3 regions of the Isoptericola sp. 178 genome follow, and region 3 is predicted to be linked to each of the others. Evidence: predicted binding sites of a transcription regulator. Region 3 holds the regulator's gene; each other region holds the start of a gene.
The links. The regulator Rex, encoded in region 3, represses fermentation and respiration genes when NADH is low (regulators of the CRP and FNR family bind a similar motif). The targets are predictions, from matches to a motif close to CTTGTGAANNNNTTCACAAG.
Positions count from the first base shown of each region.

Region 1: the regulator Rex is predicted to act here: its motif matches at 1,375-1,394, upstream of mqo (malate dehydrogenase (quinone)).
Region 2: the regulator Rex is predicted to act here: its motif matches at 1,245-1,264, upstream of pflB (formate C-acetyltransferase).

Region 1 is NZ_JAUQYN010000003.1:708,443-711,714, forward strand. Features, by position in the region: gene Q6349_RS12480 (hypothetical protein) at 1-476, opposite strand, end outside; gene Q6349_RS12485 (pyridoxal 5'-phosphate synthase) at 617-1,282, shown strand; gene mqo (malate dehydrogenase (quinone)) at 1,412-2,980, shown strand; gene pntB (Re/Si-specific NAD(P)(+) transhydrogenase subunit beta) at 3,042-3,272, opposite strand, start outside.
Region 2 is NZ_JAUQYN010000003.1:429,987-433,258, forward strand. Features, by position in the region: gene pflB (formate C-acetyltransferase) at 1-1,202, opposite strand, end outside; gene dxs (1-deoxy-D-xylulose-5-phosphate synthase) at 1,368-3,257, opposite strand.
Region 3 is NZ_JAUQYN010000001.1:350,461-353,732, forward strand. Features, by position in the region: gene Q6349_RS01590 (histidine phosphatase family protein) at 1-228, opposite strand, end outside; gene Q6349_RS01595 (YceI family protein) at 436-987, shown strand; gene Q6349_RS01600 (redox-sensing transcriptional repressor Rex) at 1,194-1,898, opposite strand; gene Q6349_RS01605 (glutaredoxin family protein) at 1,895-2,137, opposite strand; gene Q6349_RS01610 (HAD family phosphatase) at 2,218-3,033, shown strand; gene Q6349_RS01615 (30S ribosomal protein bS22) at 3,127-3,225, opposite strand.

The DNA.
Region 1 (3,272 bases), on a different contig from region 3:
ATGCCGTTGGACACCTCGACCAGCCGCGTCTGGAGGTCGTCCATGCCGTCGAGCTCCTGAGGCATCCCGGTCCACGACTCGACACCGTCGACCCGCCCGGCCAGCGCCTCGACCGTCGCCGTGTCCGGCGCCTCCTCGAGCGCGACGCGCAGCCGGGCGGACTCGGCCTCGGCCAGCTCGGACTGCGCGACGGCCGCGTCCACCTCGGACGCGAGCTTGCGGTTCGCCGACCAGAGCATCGCGACCCCGACGGTGGCCACGAGGGCGATCACCAGGGCCGCGGCCACGAGGACCATCTGCACGTTGACACCTGCGCCGCGGGCGGGGACCGGTCCGGTCGGACCCGGGGCCGGAGGCGGCTCGGCAGGCAGGAGGGTCGCGACCGACGTCATGGCACCGCTGCCCGGCTCGAGACGGCGGCGCGCGATGCGCCCGCCACCCTCGGGACGGCCCACGGCTCCCGGTGGATACGTCATCGCTCTCCTTCGCGCAGCAGCACGGTCTGTCCTCATCGTCGCCCGTCCCGCACCCGTGCACAAGAGTGAACACCGCACAACGGGCGGAAAAGGACGCAGGATCACCCGCTCGGAGGTCCTCCGGTCGCTACGGTGAGAGAGTGACGAGCTTCCGCGCGCGACTCCGTGACCTGCAGGTCCTCCCCGACGGCCTGTCCGGCTGGGAGCTCACCGACCTCTCGGTCCTGCCGGGCACCCCGCACGAGCTGTTCGAGACCTGGTTCGACGAGGCCGCGGCCGCGGGACTGCACGCCCCGCACGCGATGACGCTCTCGACGGCCGGTGCCGACGGCACCGTCGCCGCGCGGACGGTGCTGCTGACGGACCTCAGCTCCGCGGGCTGGTGGTTCGCCGGCCACGCCACCAGCCCCAAGGGCCGCGAGCTGGCCGCGAACCCGCACGCGGCCCTGACCTTCCTCTGGCAGGGGGTCGGACGCCAGGTCCGGGTGACCGGCGCCGTGACGTCGCACCCGGAGGCCGGTGCCGCCGACCTCCGGAGCCGGTCGGCCGGGTCCCGCGCCACGGCGCTGGTGGACCACCAGAGCGAGGTCCTCGACGACCTGGCCGACCACCGCGAGGCCTGGTCCGCCGCACTGGCGGAGGTGCGCGCGGACCCGGAGCTGGTGGTGCCGACGTGGACGGCATGGTGCCTGGCGCCGACGACCGTCGAGTTCTGGCGCTCGGGCGGCGGCACGGGACAGACGCGGGTGCGGTACCGCCGCGGCGGGCAGGAGGAGGCCTGGACCACGGAGCTCCTGTGGCCCTGACGCACCGCACGCCCCTGACCTGCGGGAACGAGATCGACCTGGTGTGACGTGCATCACTGCAGGTCAGACGCCTTGTGACGTTGTTCACATTCTTTGTGACAGTTTTCACCAACGACCTAGCATGGCCCGGTGACTTCGCGCGAAACAGCCCCCCGCCAGCGGCCCTCGGACGCCGTCGACGTCGTCCTCGTCGGCGGCGGCATCATGAGCGCCACCCTCGGAACCCTGATCCAGCAGCTCGAGCCGACCTGGTCGATCCGCATCATCGAGCGGCTCGACGACGTGGCGCTGGAGTCGTCGAACCCGTGGAACAACGCGGGTACCGGCCACGCCGCCCTGTGCGAGCTGAACTACACCTCGGAGAAGCCCGACGGCACCGTCGACATCTCCAAGGCGGTGCAGATCAACGAGCAGTTCGAGACCTCCCGCGAGCTCTGGCAGCACCTGCTCGCCACCGGCCAGCTCGCCGACCAGTCCTTCATCCAGCGCACCCCGCACATGACCTTCGTGCGCGGGGCCGAGAACGTGGAGTTCCTGCGCCGGCGGCACGCGACCATGACCGCGCACCCGCTGTTCCGCGACATGGAGTTCTCCACCGACCGCGCCGAGATCGCCCGCTGGACCCCGCTGCTGACCGAGGGCCGCGACGCCGACGAGCCCGTCGCCGCCACCCGGTCCGTGGCCGGCACCGACGTGGACTTCGGCAACCTCACCCGCCAGCTCGTCGACAACCTGGTGCGCCACGGCGCCGAGCTGCAGCGGCAGCACGAGGTGACCTCCCTGAAGCGGACCAAGGACCGTCGCTGGCGGCTCAAGGTGAAGGACCGGTCGTGGAACGCCCCGCGCCGCACCTCCACCGTGACCGCCCGGTTCGTCTTCGTGGGCGCCGGCGGCGGGGCTCTCCCCCTGCTCCAGTCCGCGGGCATCCCCGAGATCAAGGGCTTCGGCGGCTTCCCGATCTCCGGGGAGTTCCTGCGCACCGACAACCCCGAGATCGTCGCCCGCCACCACGCCAAGGTCTACGGCAAGGCCGACGTCGGCGCCCCGCCGATGTCCGTGCCGCACCTCGACACCCGCGTGGTCGACGGCAAGAGCTACCTGATGTTCGGTCCCTACGCCGGCTTCAGCCCCAAGTACCTCAAGCAGGGCAAGTACCTCGGGCTGATCACCTCGCTGCGCGCCCACAACATCACCTCGATGCTCGGCGCCGGCCTGAAGAACATCGACCTGACCCAGTACCTGCTCGGCCAGCTCGCCGCGGCGCCGGAGTCGAAGTTCCACTCCCTGCAGCAGTTCATGCCGACCGCGCACCCCAAGGACTGGGAGAAGATCACCGCGGGCCAGCGTGTCCAGGTGATCAAGCGCGACGCCGACGGCAAGGGCGTCCTGCAGTTCGGCACCGAGGTCGTCTCGGCCGCCGACGGCTCCATCGCCGGTCTGCTGGGTGCGTCGCCGGGGGCGTCCACCGCGGTCTCGGCGATGGTCGACGTGCTCGACCGCTGCTTCCCGGAGGAGTTCCCCTCCTGGCGTCAGCAGCTCGCCGCGATGATGCCCAGCCTCGACGGCGTCCCCGCCGACGCCCGCGAGATCGACACCACCGCCAGCGCCGCGGACGAGCCCGCGGCCGGGCTGCCGGAGCCGGTCGACGGCGTGCTGCCCGCCAGCGTCTACGAGTCCCGGGCGGACTCCCGCTCCTGACGGCGGTCGCCCGACGGCCCGGTGCCGGCCCCGCGACGGGCCGGCACCGGGCCGTCGTCGTTCACAGCTCCTGGATGATCCGCTCGACCTGCTCCTTGGCGTCGCCGAAGATCATCGCCGTGTTCTCCCGGAAGAACAACGGGTTCTGCACCCCGGCGTACCCGGTGGCCATCGAGCGCTTGAACACCACGACGTCACGCGCCTGCCACACCTCGAGCACCGGCATGCCGGCGATCGGCGAGCCCGGGTCCTCCTGCGCGGCCGGGTTGACGGTGTCGTTGGCGCCGATGAC
Region 2 (3,272 bases), on a different contig from region 3:
TCGGACTCGTACTGCACCGCGGAGGTGTCGATGGAGACCTGGGAGCAGAAGTCCTTGAACCCCTGCGGCAGGTCGGCCGACCAGAACACGGTCATGTTCGGCTCCGGCGCCGGCCCCAGGTTGTACAGCGTCTGCAGCATGCGGAACGAGTTCTTGGTGACCAGGGTGCGGCCGTCGGCGCCCATGCCGCCGATGGTCTCGGTGACCCAGGTGGGGTCGCCGGAGAACAGCGCGTCGTACTCGGGGGTGCGCAGGAACCGGACGATGCGCAGCTTGATGACGAAGTCGTCCATGATCTCCTGCGCGCGGGCCTCGGTGATCCGCCCGGCGGCCAGGTCGCGCTCGAGGTAGACGTCCAGGAACGTCGAGGTGCGCCCGAGCGACATCGCGGCACCGTTCTGCTCCTTGACCGCTCCCAGGAACCCGAAGTACAGCCACTGCACGGCCTCGACGGCGGTGCGCGCCGGGCCGGAGATGTCCACGCCGTAGGAGGCGGCCATCTCCTTGAGCTCGCCCAGCGCACGGATCTGCTCGGCGTGCTCCTCGCGGGCCCGGGCCACCGTCTCGCTGAACGGCTCGACGTCGAGGGTCAGCTTGTCGAGCTTCTTGGCCGCGATCAGCTCGTCGACGCCGTAGATCGCGACGCGCCGGTAGTCGCCGATGATGCGGCCGCGGCCGTAGGCGTCGGGCAGGCCGGTCACCACGTGCGAGCTGCGGGCGGCCCGGACGTTCGGCGGGTAGACGTCGAAGACGCCCTGGTTGTGGGTCTTGCGGTACTCGGTGAAGACCTTCTTGAGGTCCTGGTCGACCGGGTAGCCGTAGGTGTTGAGGGCTCCCTCGACCATCCGCCAGCCGCCGTTCGGCATGATCGCGCGCTTGAGGGGGGCGTCCGTCTGCAGGCCGACGATGATCTCGCTCGCGGGGTCGATGTAGCCCGGCTCGTGCGCCGTGATGCCGGCCGGGACGTCGTAGGAGACGTCGTAGACGCCGTTCTCGCGCTCGACGGGGAACATCGCGCTCAGCCGGGCCCAGAGGGCGTCGGTGCGCTCGGTCGGCCCGGCCAGGAACGTCGCGTCGCCCTCGTAGGGCGTGTAGTTGCGCTGGATGAAGTCCCGGACGTCGACCGTGTCGCACCACGGTCCGGGGACGAAACCTTCCCACGCGGCACCGGTGGTGGTCTGACGCTCTTCCTGGACGGTCATCGCCCCGCTCCTTCACGCTCGCTCGGTGATGCTTCCAGCGTATTCGTGAAGACCTTCACAAGCAATGGTCTGACCACAGAGCGGCCGAGACGTCCGTCACAGACCACCGGCCGCACCGTCTCACGGTGCGGCCGGTGGCGGGAACGGCTCAGGGGGGCGGAGAGCTCACTCCTGGGAGAGCGTCGCCAGCGCGTCGCGCACGGCGTCCTCGGCCTGCATGCGCTGCGCGGACATGATCTGCTCGCGGCTGGCGTGGTCGAGGAACGCCACCGGCAGGCCGGTGTGCACGAAGGGTGTGCGGATCCCCTGCGCGGCGGCGCGCTGGGCGAGCATCGCGCCGACACCGCCGTCCACGACGCCGTCCTCCAGCGTGACGACGAGGTCGTGGTCACCGGTCATCTTCACCAGGCGCTCCGGCGCCGGCAGCACCCAGGTCGGGGAGACGACGTCGACCGCCAGCCCGTGCGCCGCCAACGACTCCCCCGCCGCCAGACCGGCGGCAGCCATCGCACCGACGCCGACGACGAGGACGCGCGCGGGCGAGGAGGTGCCGTCGCCCGGGGTGTGCCGCGCCACGACGTCGACCCCCTCCAGCGTCTCGACGGCCTCGATCGACTCGTCGAGGGCGCCCTTGGGGTACCGGACGACGGTCGGCGCGTCGTCGACCTCCACGGCCGCGCGCAGGGCCGCGCGCAGCGTCGCCTCGTCGCGCGGGGCGGCCAGCCGCAGACCCGGGACGATGCGCAGCATCGCCATGTCCCACATGCCGTTGTGGCTGGCCCCGTCGGCGCCCGTGACGCCGGCCCGGTCGAGCACGAAGGTGACGCCCGCCTTGTGCAGGGCGACGTCCATCAGCACCTGGTCGAAGGCGCGGTTGAGGAACGTGGCGTACACCGCCACCACCGGGTGCAGGCCGGCGAACGCCATGCCGGCGGCCGACGTCGCGGCGTGCTGCTCGGCGATGCCGACGTCGAAGGTGCGCTCGGGGAACTCCTCGGCGAAAGGCGCCATGCCGACCGGGTGCAGCATGGCCGCGGTGATCGCCACGACGTCGGGGCGGCGGCGCCCGATCTCCACGAGCTCCTCGGCGAACACCTGGGTCCACCCGAACCGCGACGGCGCGACCGGCAGCCCGGTCTCGGGGTGGATCTTGCCCACCGCGTGGAAGCGGTCGGCGACGTCCTCCTCGGCCGGGATGTAGCCGCGCCCCTTCTCGGTGATCGCGTGCACGATGACGGGCCCGCCGTAAGTCTTGGCCCGCCGCAGGGCGTGCTCCATCGCGCTGACGTCGTGGCCGTCGACCGGGCCGACGTACTTCAGCCCCAGGTCCTCGAACATCCCCTGCGGGGCGACGACGTCCTTGAGGCCCTTCTTCAGGCCGTGCAGCCAGCCGTAGGCGAAGCGTCCGGGCGGGCCGGTGCGCTGCAGCGCGCGCTTGCCCCACGCCAGGAAGGCCTCGTAGCCACGGGTCGTGCGCAGCGTGGCCAGGTGGTCGGCGACGCCGCCGATGGTCGGCGAGTAGGAACGCCCGTTGTCGTTGACGACGATGACCAGCCGGCGGTCGCGCCCGGCCGCGATGTTGTTGATGGCCTCCCAGGCCATGCCACCGGTCAGGGCGCCGTCCCCGATCACCGCGACGACGTGCTTGTCGTCGTGGTGGCCGATCTCGTTCGCCTTGGCGATGCCGTCCGCCCAGGACAGGGCCGTCGACGCGTGGGAGTTCTCCACGACGTCGTGCTCGGACTCCGACCGGCTCGGGTAGCCGGACAGGCCGCCGCGCTTGCGCAGGTCGGAGAAGTCCTGACGCCCCGTGAGCAGCTTGTGGACGTAGGACTGGTGGCCGGTGTCGAAGACCAGCGTGTCCCGCGGCGAGTCGTACACGCGGTGCAGCGCGATCGTCAGCTCGACGACGCCGAGGTTCGGCCCCAGGTGCCCGCCCGTGCGGGAGACGTTGTGCACGAGGAAGTCGCGGATCTCGGTGGCCAGCTGGCGCGTCTGGGCCGGACCGAGCCTGCGCACGTCCTCGGGCGCGGTGATCGTGCTCAACAGCCCCATACGTTCCTCCTGCAG
Region 3 (3,272 bases):
CAGGCCGAACGCGGCGGCGACGGGCGCGGCGGTCTCCTGGGCGCGCTGCAGCGGGCTCGCGACGACGGCGGCGACGTCCCGGCCGGTGTCGGTGAGGTGGTCCGCGACGCGTCGCGCCATCTGCTGACCGCGGTCGGACAACCGGTAGCCCGGGATGCGTCCGTACAGGACGCCCTCCGGGTTGTGGACCTCGCCGTGCCGCATCAGGTGGACGGTGGTGGTGGCCATGCGCCTTAGTGTCCCAGATCCCGGGGGTGGACCGGTCGGCGCGACGGGCGTCGTGAGCCGCGTCACGATCGGGCCGCGGACCGGTCTCCGAACTCGTCCGGACGGCGCGGGAATACTGCGCCGGGGTGCCATGTTCATGCATTTCGATGGAATGATCCGGACGCGATCGCATCACGTCCTGCAACCGATCTGACAAGGAGCCACCCCATGGCCACCCCCCTGCCCCCGGCCCTGACCACCGGCACCTACGCCGTCGACGCCGGCCACTCCACGGCGTCGTTCTCCGTCCGCCACGCCGGCATCTCCAAGGTCCGCGGGACCGTCGGCATCTCCGCCGGGACGATCACCGTGGGCGAGGACCTCGAGTCCTCCTCCGTCGCGGTGACGCTCGACGCGAGCGCCGTGAGCACCGGTGACGAGAACCGCGACCAGCACCTCAAGAGCGCGGACTTCTGGCACGCCGAGGAGCGCCCCACCTGGACCTTCACCTCGACCTCGGTCACCGCCGACGACGACGCCTACATCGTCACCGGCGACCTGACCATCAACGGCGTGACCCGGTCGGTGGACCTGCCGGTCGCCTTCGAGGGTGCCGCGACCGACCCGTTCGGCAACAAGCGCGCCGGGTTCGAGTCCGAGATCGTCATCAACCGCAAGGACTTCGACCTGACCTGGAACGCCGCGCTCGAGACCGGCGGCATCCTGGTCGGCGAGAAGGTCAAGATCGCTCTCGACGTCTCGGCGATCGAGCAGAACTGATCCCACCACGCCGGTGAACCGGCGCCTGTCGGCGTCGTGCCCGCCGCACCTCGCCGTCGCCGGTCAGCGCACGGGAACCGCGTCCGCGCGGATCCCGTGCGCTGACTCGTGCAGCGGGGGCCCGACTCGTCACGGGTCGTCCTGACTCGTCACGGGCCGTCCTGACCCGCGGCGAGACGGCCCGGCCCGCAGGAAGGTGCGCGGGCTCAGGCGGAGGGCTGGACCCCGACCACCGCGGGGTCACCGTCGACACCCACGGCGTCCCCGGACTGCGCGTGCCGCGCCGCGGCGTGGAACGCGAGGATCTGCAGCTCACCCGCGACGTCGACGCTGCGCACCACGACGTCGTCGGGCAGCTGCAGCGCCACCGGCGAGAACGACAGGATCTCGCGCACCCCGCAGGCCACGATCCGCTCGGCCACCGCCTGCGCCGCCGCACCCGGCGTCGCCAGGATCACCATCGACACCCCCCGGGCGGCGAGGATCTCCTCGAGACGGTCGGAGTGCTCGACCTCGAGGCCGGCGGCGCTGCGACCCACCACGTCCGGGTCGGCGTCGATCAGGGCCACCAGCCGGAACCCGCGGGCCGCGTAGCCCGAGTAGTTCGCCAGCGCGTTGCCGAGGTTGCCCACGCCGACGATGGCGAGCCGGTGCTCCGACCCGAGCCCGAGCGCGGCGCTGATCGAGGACGCCAGCGTCTCCACGTCGTACCCGACCCCGCGGGTCCCGAAGGACCCCAGGTAGGACAGGTCCTTGCGCAGCTGGGCCGAGCCCACGCCGGACCGCTCCGCCAGCCCGGAGGACGACGTCGTGGTGACGCCGTCGCTCAACAGGTCGCGCAGGGCACGCAGGTAGAACGGAAGCCGCGCCACCGTCGCCGCGGGCACCGTCACCTCACCGATCTCGATCACGTCCGCTTCCCTCCCGGGGGGACCGCCAGACGGCGCGCCAACCTCACCGCGTCCACCCGCCAGAACCCCTGCTGCACGCCGTCCACCTCGACGACGGGCACGTAGTCGCCGTACCGCTCGGTCAGCGCGGCATCGGCCTCGATGTCGATCTCCCGCCACGCGGCGCCCGCCTGGTCGCACACCGAGGAGACCACCTGCCTGGCGTCGTCGCACAGATGGCAGCCGGGTCGGGTGTACATCACCACCCGTGCCGTCTCCTCAGGGGTCGTCGGGGTGCCGCTCACGAGGACAGCGTATCCGCGCGGCTACAGTGGACCGCATGCCGTCTCACGCCGACCCCCCGGTCAGCCCGCCGGCGGCAGCGTTCTTCGACGTGGACAACACGATCATCCGCGGCGCCAGCTCGTTCCACCTGGCCCGGGCGCTGTACCGGCGCGAGTTCTTCGGGACCGCCGACCTGCTGCGGTTCGGGCTGATCCAGGCCAAGTACCTGCTCTTCGGCGAGTCGCGCACCCAGATCGAGACCGTGCGCAGCCGGGCGCTGTCCCTCATCGCCGGCCGCTCGGTCGCCGAGATCACCGCCGTGGGCGACGAGGTCTACGACACCGTCCTGGAGCTGCGGATCTTCCCCGGCACGAAGCGACTCCTGGACGAGCACCTGGCGGCCGGGGACCAGGTCTGGCTGGTCACCGCGACGCCGGTCGAGATCGGCGGCCTCATCGCACGCCGGCTCGGCGCGACCGGCTGCCTCGGCACCATCGCGGAGCACGAGCGGGGGTACTACACCGGCGCGCTGGTGGGCGACCTCATGCACGGCGAGGCCAAGGCTGCGGCCGTGCGGGAGCTCGCGGAGCGCGAGGGGCTCGACCTGGACCACTCGTACGCCTACGGGGACTCGCTGAACGACCTGCCGATGATGCGGTCCGTCGGCCACCCCTGCCCGATCAACCCCGACGTGCGTCTGCGTCGGCACGCCAAGGAGGTCGGCTGGCCGATCCGCGAGTTCCGCGGTCGCGGTCAGCGGGTGGCGCACCGCGGCGTGCGGACCGCGTCGTGGGCAGGCGCGGCCTGGGTCGCGGGCCTCGTGCTCCGGGCCGCGCAGCGTGCCATGCGCCGACGCGTCCGGGGCCGCTGACCGGGGGCGCCCCTCCCCACGGACGCAGCGAGCCCGGCACCCCTAGGGTTACCGGGCTCGCTCAGCACGACCCGCCGGACGGCGGGCGGTGCCTCACTTCTTGTTGCGACGCTGGTGGCGCGTCCTGCGCAGCAGCTTGCGGTGCTTCTTCTTCGCCATGCGCTTGCGGCGCTTCTTGATGACGGAGCCCATGAGGTCCTCACAATGCTGATCGGTGGTCGGACGGCGTTGGCACCGGC